DNA from 2 places in the Carnobacterium sp. GW821-FHT04C06 genome. Region 1 is predicted to be linked to the other one. Evidence: a T-box and tRNA genes for the amino acid it is inferred to sense, from the RefSeq annotation. Region 1 holds a T-box; the other holds one or more tRNA genes.
The links. The T-box of region 1 lies ahead of leuS (leucine--tRNA ligase). A T-box ahead of a tRNA ligase gene usually reads a tRNA of that ligase, here a tRNA-Leu.

Region 1 (5,150 bases):
GTAATGCTTCAAAGTCTTCCGTTACTTTTTTAACGGTTTGATGATACACTCGATCAAGTGCGCCATCATTGAATGTTGTAATGCGATCCCGTAGTTTGCCATCTTCATCCACTAGCATGCGCCATACACGGTCAAGGAATTTACGACTGCCTTCAAGACCATTTTCATTCCATGCAATGGATGCATCAAGAGGTCCCATGAACATTTCGTACATACGCAAGGTGTCTGCGCCATATTTTTCAACAACATCATCAGGATTGACTACATTGCCTTTTGATTTAGACATTTTCTCATTATTGCCGCCTAAAATCATGCCTTGATTGTACAATTTTTGGAAAGGTTCTTTTGTTGGAACTACCCCAATATCATACAAGAATTTGTGCCAGAAACGAGCATACAATAGATGGAGAACAGCATGCTCTGCCCCTCCAATATAGATATCAACAGGCAACCATTTTTCTAGTTTTTCAAAGCTTGCTAATTCGTTTTTATTATGTGGATCGATAAAACGTAAGAAGTACCAAGAACTACCTGCCCATTGTGGCATTGTATTGGTTTCACGACGACCTTTCATACCTGTTTTAGGATCAACCACGTTTACCCATTCTGAAATGTTCGCAAGTGGTGATTCTCCTGTTCCGCTTGGTTTAATTTCAGTGGTTTTAGGCAATAGAAGTGGCAACTCTTCTTCCGGTAAAGTCGTGGTTGTACCATCTTCCCAATGAATAACAGGAATTGGCTCTCCCCAATAACGTTGACGAGAAAATAGCCAGTCGCGTAAACGATACGTTGTTTCTTTTTTACCAAAGTCGTTGTCTTCCAACCATAGGTTCATCTTCTCAATTGCCGTAGCCTTATCCATTCCATTTAGGAAATCTGAATTAATATGTGGACCATCTCCAGTATACGGCTCATTTTCAATATCGCCGCCTTCAATAACTGGTAAGATTTCAATATCAAAGGTTTTAGCAAATTCATAATCACGTTCATCGTGAGCAGGAACCGCCATGATAGCACCCGTTCCATAAGTTGAAAGTACATAGTCCGCAATCCAAATAGGAATTTCTTTTCCGTTTACAGGATTGATTGCATACGCTCCGGTAAAAACACCGGTCTTCCCTTTAGCTAAATCGGTACGGTCTAAATCTGTTTTCAAGCTTACTTCTTCAATATAAGCTTCTACTGCTGACATTTGTTCTGGCGTTGTGATCTCTTTGACTAACTCTAGCTCAGGGGCCAAAACCGTATACGTTGCACCAAAAAGTGTATCAGGACGTGTTGTAAATATTGTAAAGGTCTTATCAGTTCCTTTGACTGTAAATTCCACATTCGCTCCGACAGATTTTCCAATCCAATTACGTTGCATGTCTTTAATGCTTTCAGGCCAGTCTACAAGCTCTAAATCATCTAGCAAGCGCTCAGCGTATGCTGTGATTTTAAGCATCCATTGTTTCATTGGTTTACGGTAAACAGGAAATCCACCACGTTCACTTTTCCCGTCAATGACTTCTTCATTTGCCAAAACGGTTCCAAGAGCAGGGCACCAGTTAACGGCAATTTCAGCTTCATAAGCTAAGCCTTTTTCATATAATTTTGTAAAAATCCATTGTGTCCATTTATAATAATGAGGGTCCGTTGTGTTGATTTCGCGATTCCAATCATAGCTAAAGCCTAATGAATTGATTTGACGACGGAACGTTTCAATATTGTGAGCTGTAAATTCAGCAGGATCGTTTCCTGTATCTAATGCGTATTGTTCTGCTGGCAAACCAAAAGCATCCCATCCCATTGGATGAAGAACATTATACCCTTGTGAACGTTTCATTCTAGCTAAGATATCAGTTGCCGTATACCCTTCAGGATGTCCGACATGAAGTCCTTGACCAGATGGGTACGGGAACATATCTAACGCATAAAAATTTTCTTTAGTTGGGTCTTCTGTTGTGTTAAAGCTATTGTGACTTGCCCAATATTTTTGCCATTTTTTTTCAATTGTCTTGTGGTTAAAACTCATTTACCTTCGACTCCCTTTCCCTTATGCTTACTTGTTATTTTTTTGAAACAATAAAAAATCGTCCTGTAAATCCAAAACAAAATTTTCGTTGCTTCGCATTCACAGGACGAATAAATAAAATCAAATTCGTGGTACCACCTATGTTTTCTAAAAAACACGCTAAAATAAGCATCGCTTTCTAGACTCCTCATACCCTTAACGCAGGTGCTACGACCTTACTTACTCCTAGTTCAGTAAAGCGACTCAAAAGGCGAGTTCATAATTCTTCTTTATGCATTTCCACCACCCATGCACTCTCTATCAAAGTTTCCTTACTACTATTCCTTATCATTGTCTTTTCTATAATAATACAATCATTTTAACAAATTCCACCGCACTTTTCAACTGTCCTCTTAGAATCGTAAAACAAAAAAATTAGCAAGAGAAATCAATTTCTCTTGCTAACAATTTTTCTAAACTGGATTAGCTTTAAGATAATCCTTCAACCAATTTTTCCCCTCCACAATTCGAGTAACCAACATTGCAGATACATTATTTCCAGAAGAATTTAATAACGTTGCTGGTACATCAATAATCGTACTGATGATTACAATTACTGGAACTGCTTCTAGCGGAAATCCAAAAAGATTCACAATCAACATTTCAGCAATCATTCCGCCACCTGGAATTGACCCCATAACAGCTCCTACAAGAAAAGCTCCTAAAATAATGGTCAACATCGCACTAGGTGACGTCATTTCTTTGCCAAAAATACCATATAAAAAGGCAATTTTTAATACACCGCCGATAACGGAACCGTCTTTATGAGTATTTGCACCTAAGGGAATCACCGTCTCTGCAATATCAGGTGTAACACCCATTTTTTTAGAATATTCTAAATTAACAGGAATACAAGCTGCACTAGAACAAGTCGCAATGGCTGTAATTGAAGGCGTTGCAATGTTTTTCCAATAAATTTTCACTCCTGCTTTGCCAACTGCTATAAAAGCATATAGCGTAAAGAAAACAATATAATAAAGAACTGCAATAACTAGATACAACACAAAACTACGAGCGTACCCGCCAATTATTTTAGCTCCTAAAGTTCCAATAACTGAAGCAAAGTAACAGCCTAAACCAATCGGTGCATAATACATAATCAGTTGAACCATTTTCATCATCACACTGTTTGCTGAATTTAAAAAAGTTACAACCGCCTCACCTTGTTTGCCAGCCATTGACGTTGCTGTGCCAAATAAGATTGAAAAAACAATCAACGGCAGCATACTTGACTTAGATAGAAGCAAGTGAAAATCTGAAACAGTAAACATATTGACAATTCGCTCGCCAATCGTGATTTTTTCAGCATCTCCAGGTGCCCCCATTAAAGCTTTCACACTTTCCACATCAATTCCCTTAACTGGATTAAAAACAGAAATACCAATGTATCCAACAATTGATGCTACCAATGCTGTTGAAAAAAAGACCAGTAGCGTACTTAACATAATTTTTCCTAAACGCTTCATGCCATTCATATTTGCAATTGCCGATGAGATACTAAAAAATACGAGTGGTACGAGCATCACGAACATAATATTTAAAAACACATCTCCAAAGGGCTGTAGTACTGTTGCTTTTTCACCAAATACAACGCCTACGATTCCACCAAAAATCAACCCTGCTAATAAAAGCATCGATGACTTATATTGTTGCCAAAAACTCTTCATTTTATCTTCTCCTTCATTGCTTTCCTAAAAACTCCTTCTCTAGTTTAAATTATTTTAAGAAAAAAACAATCTTTTTCTTAAAATAAACCGTTTAAATCAATTCTGGTTTATTTTAGGATGCAAAAAGAGTATAATACTTAATGTTGTTATTAATAAGACATGACACGTTAAAGGAGTGATTAGACTGAGAGCAAAAATCCGTTCTTTACGAGAAGAGTATCATGAATTTTTACGCTATTTCTTTTGGGGATTGATTGGCACTGGGCTAAACATTGGCCTTTATGAACTTTTCATTCGTATTTTACCTATTCATTATTTAGTAATTAATTTTATTGTTTGGTTTATTACCGTGCTCTTTGGGTACTATACAAACCGTAAATTTGTTTTTAAACGCCTTGCAAAACCACTTCCTGAAACCTTGATTGAAGCAGGTCGTTTTGTTGGATTTCGTGTCGTTTCAGGTATTGCAGATACGGGAACAATGTGGTTGTTCTTTTCATTATTGGGCTTCAATGAAGTATTAGCAAAATTAATTGCAAACATCATCGCTTCTTTAATCAATTATTTCACTAGTAAATTAGTGGTCTTTAAACGCCCTAATCGAAGCATGGAAGACATTAAAATCAGTTTAAATAAATAATAAAACACCACTAGTTTTGATCAACTAGTGGTGTTTTTACATTTAACTTGAAAATTCAGTGTGGAGTTTAAATTGTTCTTCCACTTCTTTTGAATGTGCTTCTTTTACAGCCTCATCCCATTGATAATATGAGGACATTTCATCAATTACTTGTTGGCTAATTTTTTTAGCATGATGAATATCAAACAACATTTGGCTGCTTCTTCTTAAGAGATAATCCACTGGTGTTATCACCATTTCGTGCTCTAATCCATAATGGAGCATACTGTAATCTACTGGGTCTAACGAACTCTCTTGACTTGTTTTTAAATAACCATAAACCGTATCTACGTTGGAACCATAACGATGGACTAAATTCTCAGCATCCTCTTTAGACAATCCAAGCATCATGCCGACTTGCGTTTTTTCAACTACAAAGTTTTCAAAGTTATCCCCGCCACCTACGTTACCACCAGATAAAAGCAATCGTTCTGTTTTAGTTGGTTGGTAAGTTATGCCTGTTTCAACTGCTAATTCTAAGACAACTTGATCGACTACTTTTTCAGACATTTTACGATAGCCTGTTAATTTCCCACCTGCAATGGTGAACAAGCCACTATCTGAATGGAATATTTCATCTTTTCTAGAAATTTCTGAAGGGTCTTTTCCTTCTTCATGAATCAGTGGACGCACACCCGACCAACTTGACTCCACATCCTCTACTTCAATTTTAGGAATATCAAACATTTGGTTGGCTGCATTTAAAATATAATGAACGTCTTCTAACGTTACACCAGGCTCTTTTGGATTG
Region 2 (5,150 bases), on a different contig from region 1:
CTAAAGCCGTTGGTGTGGGACAATATCAACATGATGTTTCGCAAAAACGTTTAGAAGAGCGTCTTGAATTTGTTGTTGAAACAGCTGTTAACCAAGTAGGGGTTAACGTAAATACAGCAAGCGCGCCACTGCTACAACATGTAGCCGGTTTAAATAAAACAACTGCGACTAATGTCGTTGCGTACCGTGATGAAAATGGCCGCTTTGATAGTCGTGCTGCTCTTAAAAAAGTTCCTCGTTTAGGACCAAAAGCATACGAACAAGCCGTTGGGTTTATGCGGATTGTGGATGGGAAGAATATCTTAGACAACACAGGGATTCATCCTGAAACGTATAAAGAAGCAAAAGAAATTTTAGCGTTAGCAGATTTGACGTTAGCAGATGTTGGTAGTCTGAAGGCTAAAGAAGCATTGGCTCAATTGTCGTTGAATCAGCTTAGCGAACAAACTAAATTAGGAAAAGAAACTTTAAAAGACATGATCGATGCTTTATCTCGACCAGGACGTGATTTACGTGATGAATTGCCAGCACCATTATTGCGCAAAGACGTGTTAACTATGGAAGACTTAAAAGCCGGAATGGAGCTTGAAGGAACGGTACGTAACGTTGTGGATTTCGGAGCGTTTGTGGATATCGGAGTTAAGCAAGATGGGATGGTTCATATTTCTAAACTAAGCAATAAATTTATTAAACACCCAACAGATGCTGTTGCTGTAGGAGATGTTGTGACAGTCTGGGTTGATTCAATTGACTTGAAAAAAGGCCGAATCGCTTTAACGATGTTGCCTCCAGAAAAAAAATAAGTTAAAGATGTTCACCGACAAAGAGTGTGTTGGTGAACATTTTCATTTATAGGTAAAGGATTGGATTAAAATGAATCAAAAAGAATTGCAACTACTTGTTGAAAGTATTTCAATCAACGACTTTCAGCGACCTTTTAATCATCAAGCAACCTTTAATTCACGTTTAAAAACAACGGGTGGACGGTACCATTTAAACACCCATCATTTAGATTTTAACTTAAAAGTATTGGAAACTTTTGGTATGGAGGAATTTATTGGGGTTGTGAAGCATGAACTGTGTCACTATCATTTGCATTTAAGTGGTGGCGGTTATCAGCATAAAGATGCTGATTTTAAAAGATTGCTAAAGCAAGTTGGCGGCAGCCGTTATGTTCAGTCCTTAAAACCAAGGGATCAAAAGCAAGCTTACTGGGTGTATCAGTGCCAACAGTGCAAAAATTCGCTTTATCGAAAAAAACGCTTTAATACCGCACGTTATGTGTGTGGTCAATGTAAGGGGAAATTAGTTTTAAAAAGAGAACGAGTGGAAATGTAAAAAGCCAACAACTGAAAGTCTTTACGTTAGTTATGCGTAAAGACTTTTTTAATACTTGACAACTTCCTTCTTTTATTTATATAATACACTAGCGTACTATATAGTAGAGTACTAGATACAGAAAGTAGGGAAGATATGGAAAATTATTCTTTTGATATCAATATGAAGCTAAAGCGAGTCAATCGTTTGCATAAGATTAAGGGCGACAAGGAACTAAACGAATTAGGCATTCATGTAGGACAATCTTTTATATTAGAAGTAATCTATATGAAAAAAAGTTGTACACAAAAGGAAATTGCCGATTATTTGAAAATTTCAACGTCTTCTATTACCAATCCTATTAAACGGTTAGAAGAAAAGAAGCTAATAAAAAAACAGCAGTCTAAAACGGATTTGCGCTACAATGTGATTACATTGACCAAAGAAGGTACGCTTACTATTAAGCAAATGTTAAGCACCATCAATGAGATTGAACAAACGATGATTAAAGATTTTTCACCAGATGAAGTGAACCAATTAAACGATTTTTTTAATCGAATGATTTATAATTTACAACCAGAAGGAAGCTTAGAAGAGCTTCAAAAAGAAGAATACGGCAATATGTATGCCGAGAGTATTGAGGTGGATCATGACAACTACAACAGATAAAATTAAAGTAAGTACCTTAATTGCGATTGTCGCATCAGCGATGTTGACTTTTATGGGGATTGTTTCGGAAACGGCATTAAATGTTGCTTTTCCAATCTTAATGAAAGAATTTAATGTAACCAGTGCAACGATTCAGTGGTTAACAACAGGCTATTTATTAGTCGTCGCTATTTTAGTTCCTATTTCACCAATGTTGGTGAAACGTTATCCCACAAAGCGCTTATTTCAAGCTGCGGTAGTGATTTTCACGGTAGGAACTATAATTTGTGGCTTTGCAATGAGTTTTCCGATGTTATTATTGGGGCGTCTGATTCAAGCGATTGGGACAGGTATTTCCTTGCCTTTAATGTTTAACTTAATTTTAGCTTTAATTCCAATGCATAAGCGGGGCGTGATTATGGGAATTGCAGGACTTGTTACGAGCTTTGCACCTGCGATTGGACCGACTTATGGAGGGATTGTGGTAACGTCAATTGGCTGGCAATCGATTTTTCTTATTTTACTGCCATTGTTGGTAATTGCCTTAGTAGCCGGAAGTTTAACGATTCAATCAATTTCAACAATTGAAAAACAAAAGATAGATTTTCTTTCAATTGGTTTATCAATCGTTGCTTTTTCAGGGATTATTTACGGCTTTAGCTTAGCAGGCGAAACTGGCTGGCTGCATCTGGGCGTTATGGGTTCTTTGGGAATTGGTGCGATTGGGTTAGCCTTATTTTCAATCCGTCAGTTTAAAATTGATGTCCCATTGATTAATTTAGCTGTGTTTAAGTTTCCAATGTTTACACTAGGATTGGCTCAAGTCTTTTTATTGATGATGATTGTTTTAGGAAATTCCTTTTTATTGCCGACCTTTTCTGAAAGTGTGTTTGGCGTAAATGCGACAGTGGCAGGATTTATGCTGTTACCAGGTGCAGCAATTAGTGCGATTTTAGCACCAATTGCTGGGAAAATTCTAGACAATTCAGGTCCACGGGTTGTCATTTCATTTGGAGCCTTTCTATTAGCTGTTGCTACAGGGTTATGTGTGCTATTTACGAATCAATTAACAACGATTTTGATGGGCAGCTTGTATTTGCTCCTAATGATTGGTGTAGCATTTGTATATGTTCCTTCTCAAACGAATGCTTTGAATCAATTGCCACAAAAGTACAATTCAGATGGAACTGCGATTATCAATACTTTACAACAAGTCTCTGGTGCGATTGGAACCTCATTAGTAGCAGGATTATTAACAGCTAGTCAACAAAAAATAACTGATTCAGCTAACCATTTATCAAAAGAACAATTGATGATTGAAGGAGGGCATAATGCCTTCTTACTGATGTTTGTCATTGCTGTGATTGGATTTGTTTTAAGTTTTGGACTGAAAAAGAATAAATAAATCAAAAAGCGCTTGAAGTTATACGACTTCAAGCGCTTTGTTTTAAAAGAAATTGACTTTGATTTATTCCTATTATAAAATAAAAAGAGAAACAAGCAATTGCGGTCATGGCGGAATGGCAGACGCGCTGCCTTGAGGGGGCAGTCGGGATTCTCCCGGTGGAAGTTCGAGTCTTCTTGACCGCATAGGATAAGTAGGTAAAAGAAAGACGTTACTTAAATAGTAACGTCTTTCTTTTAGTTTCCAACCAATTCAACTTTTTTTTCTGTGTTTAAAGGAGGATTATCCGTCAAAAAATGATGTACCCACCCCACAACCTCTTGATTATCAACCAATCCAATATGCGTATCCGTTGTTATTTTTTCAAGATAAGTATGGACATTTTCTGGGAAAATCAACCGTGACGACAAAGCACTGCCAAGTGGAACGATACTATCGGTTTTTTCACCACTTCCATCATCGCCTGCAATCGAAAGGACAACTAATTGTGGATTTAACTTTGAGCGATTACGGATATAAGTTTTCAACTCATCTGTTTGAAAAGGAACCCCTTTAAAATCAAGATTCACCTGATTGTCCTCAGGGTCTAGCTCATTAAAAGGAGCACCTAAAACAACCATTTTGCGTAAGTGAGGAACGTCTTCTTTTTGGTCATACTCCTCAGCGTAATCCGTTAGTGCTAACCCGCCATTCGAAAAACCAATCGCATCAAATTGCTGAAATTGATACGTTTTTTTCAAATGAGTGAGTAATTTTTGAAGTCCTTTGCTCCAATCCTCGATAGGCGCATTATTTTCTTCAAACCCAATAGATACAATTGGATGTTTAGCATCTTTGGTGAGGGTTCCTTGATAATCTAGTTGACCATCCCCATCAATTGTTACTTTTAATGTTTCAGTTGAAGGGTCAGGTAAGTCGTTTAATTTTTGAATAAAAGCATCAAATGAATCTTCATTGCCTCCACTTCCATGAATGACAACGATTGGAATTTCATTTTCCAGTGCTAGTTTGGGTAAGGTACTTTTTTTAGGAGTAGCTGTGCAAGCACTTGTAAAAATTAAAAGTAGGATAAAAAAAGTGAGTAATTTTTTCATTGATAAGAACTCCTTTAATATAGGATTGTTAAAATTGTATCATGTGCTATTTTTATTTACTAGTTACATTCCTTAAAAGTATAGTAAACTAAAGAGAGAGGGATACAAAGAAAGGAAGTTTAGAGATGAAATTTAACTCAAAAGCAGAAGAAAAATATTACTATGAACGAGTGGCACCAGAAGCTGATTTCTTAGAGTGGTACGCCAATGAAGACTTGCCTCAATATGAAAAACCTTCTGTTACAGTCGATAATGTGATGCTTTGCTATGATAAAGAAGCGCAGCAACTTAAAATGCTGTTAATCAAAAGAATAGCCAACCCTTTTAGAAATTGTTGGGCATTGCCAGGAGGTTTTGTTGACAAACAAGAAGCGACCACAGCAACTTGTCTAAGAGAAACTAAAGAAGAAACTGGAATTGAATTAACAAAAGAGGCTATTTATGAAATAGGTTCATTTAGCCAACCTAATCGTGATCCTCGTGGCTGGACAATTACTATTAGCTATTTAGCTCTCTTACCAACAATGCCTGTTACAACCGCAGGAGATGATGCAAAAGAAGCCCAATGGTTTAATGTATCAATCAAAGATGAACAGTTACTGCTGAGTTTTAATGAACAAAAAATTACAATTGATTTAACGAGTACAAAATCTAATAAGACAGCTTTAGCATTTGATCATGAGGCT

Region 2: it encodes a tRNA-Leu, which carries the amino acid that the T-box ahead of leuS (leucine--tRNA ligase) is inferred to sense. The anticodon was not compared.

What each region holds. Positions count from the first base shown of each region.
Region 1 covers NZ_JBWKTN010000001.1:670,704-675,853, forward strand. Annotated here, with positions in the region: gene leuS (leucine--tRNA ligase) at 1-2,014, opposite strand, end outside; T-box leader at 2,114-2,354, opposite strand; gene AC07SW_RS03260 (dicarboxylate/amino acid:cation symporter) at 2,467-3,720, opposite strand; gene AC07SW_RS03265 (GtrA family protein) at 3,896-4,360, shown strand; gene AC07SW_RS03270 (glycerol-3-phosphate dehydrogenase/oxidase) at 4,403-5,150, opposite strand, start outside.
Region 2 covers NZ_JBWKTN010000004.1:135,452-140,601, reverse strand. Annotated here, with positions in the region: gene AC07SW_RS08065 (Tex family protein) at 1-803, shown strand, start outside; gene AC07SW_RS08060 (SprT family protein) at 874-1,338, shown strand; gene AC07SW_RS08055 (MarR family winged helix-turn-helix transcriptional regulator) at 1,474-1,986, shown strand; gene AC07SW_RS08050 (MDR family MFS transporter) at 1,967-3,370, shown strand; tRNA gene AC07SW_RS08045 (tRNA-Leu) at 3,472-3,555, shown strand; gene AC07SW_RS08040 (alpha/beta hydrolase) at 3,607-4,464, opposite strand; gene AC07SW_RS08035 (NUDIX domain-containing protein) at 4,590-5,150, shown strand, end outside.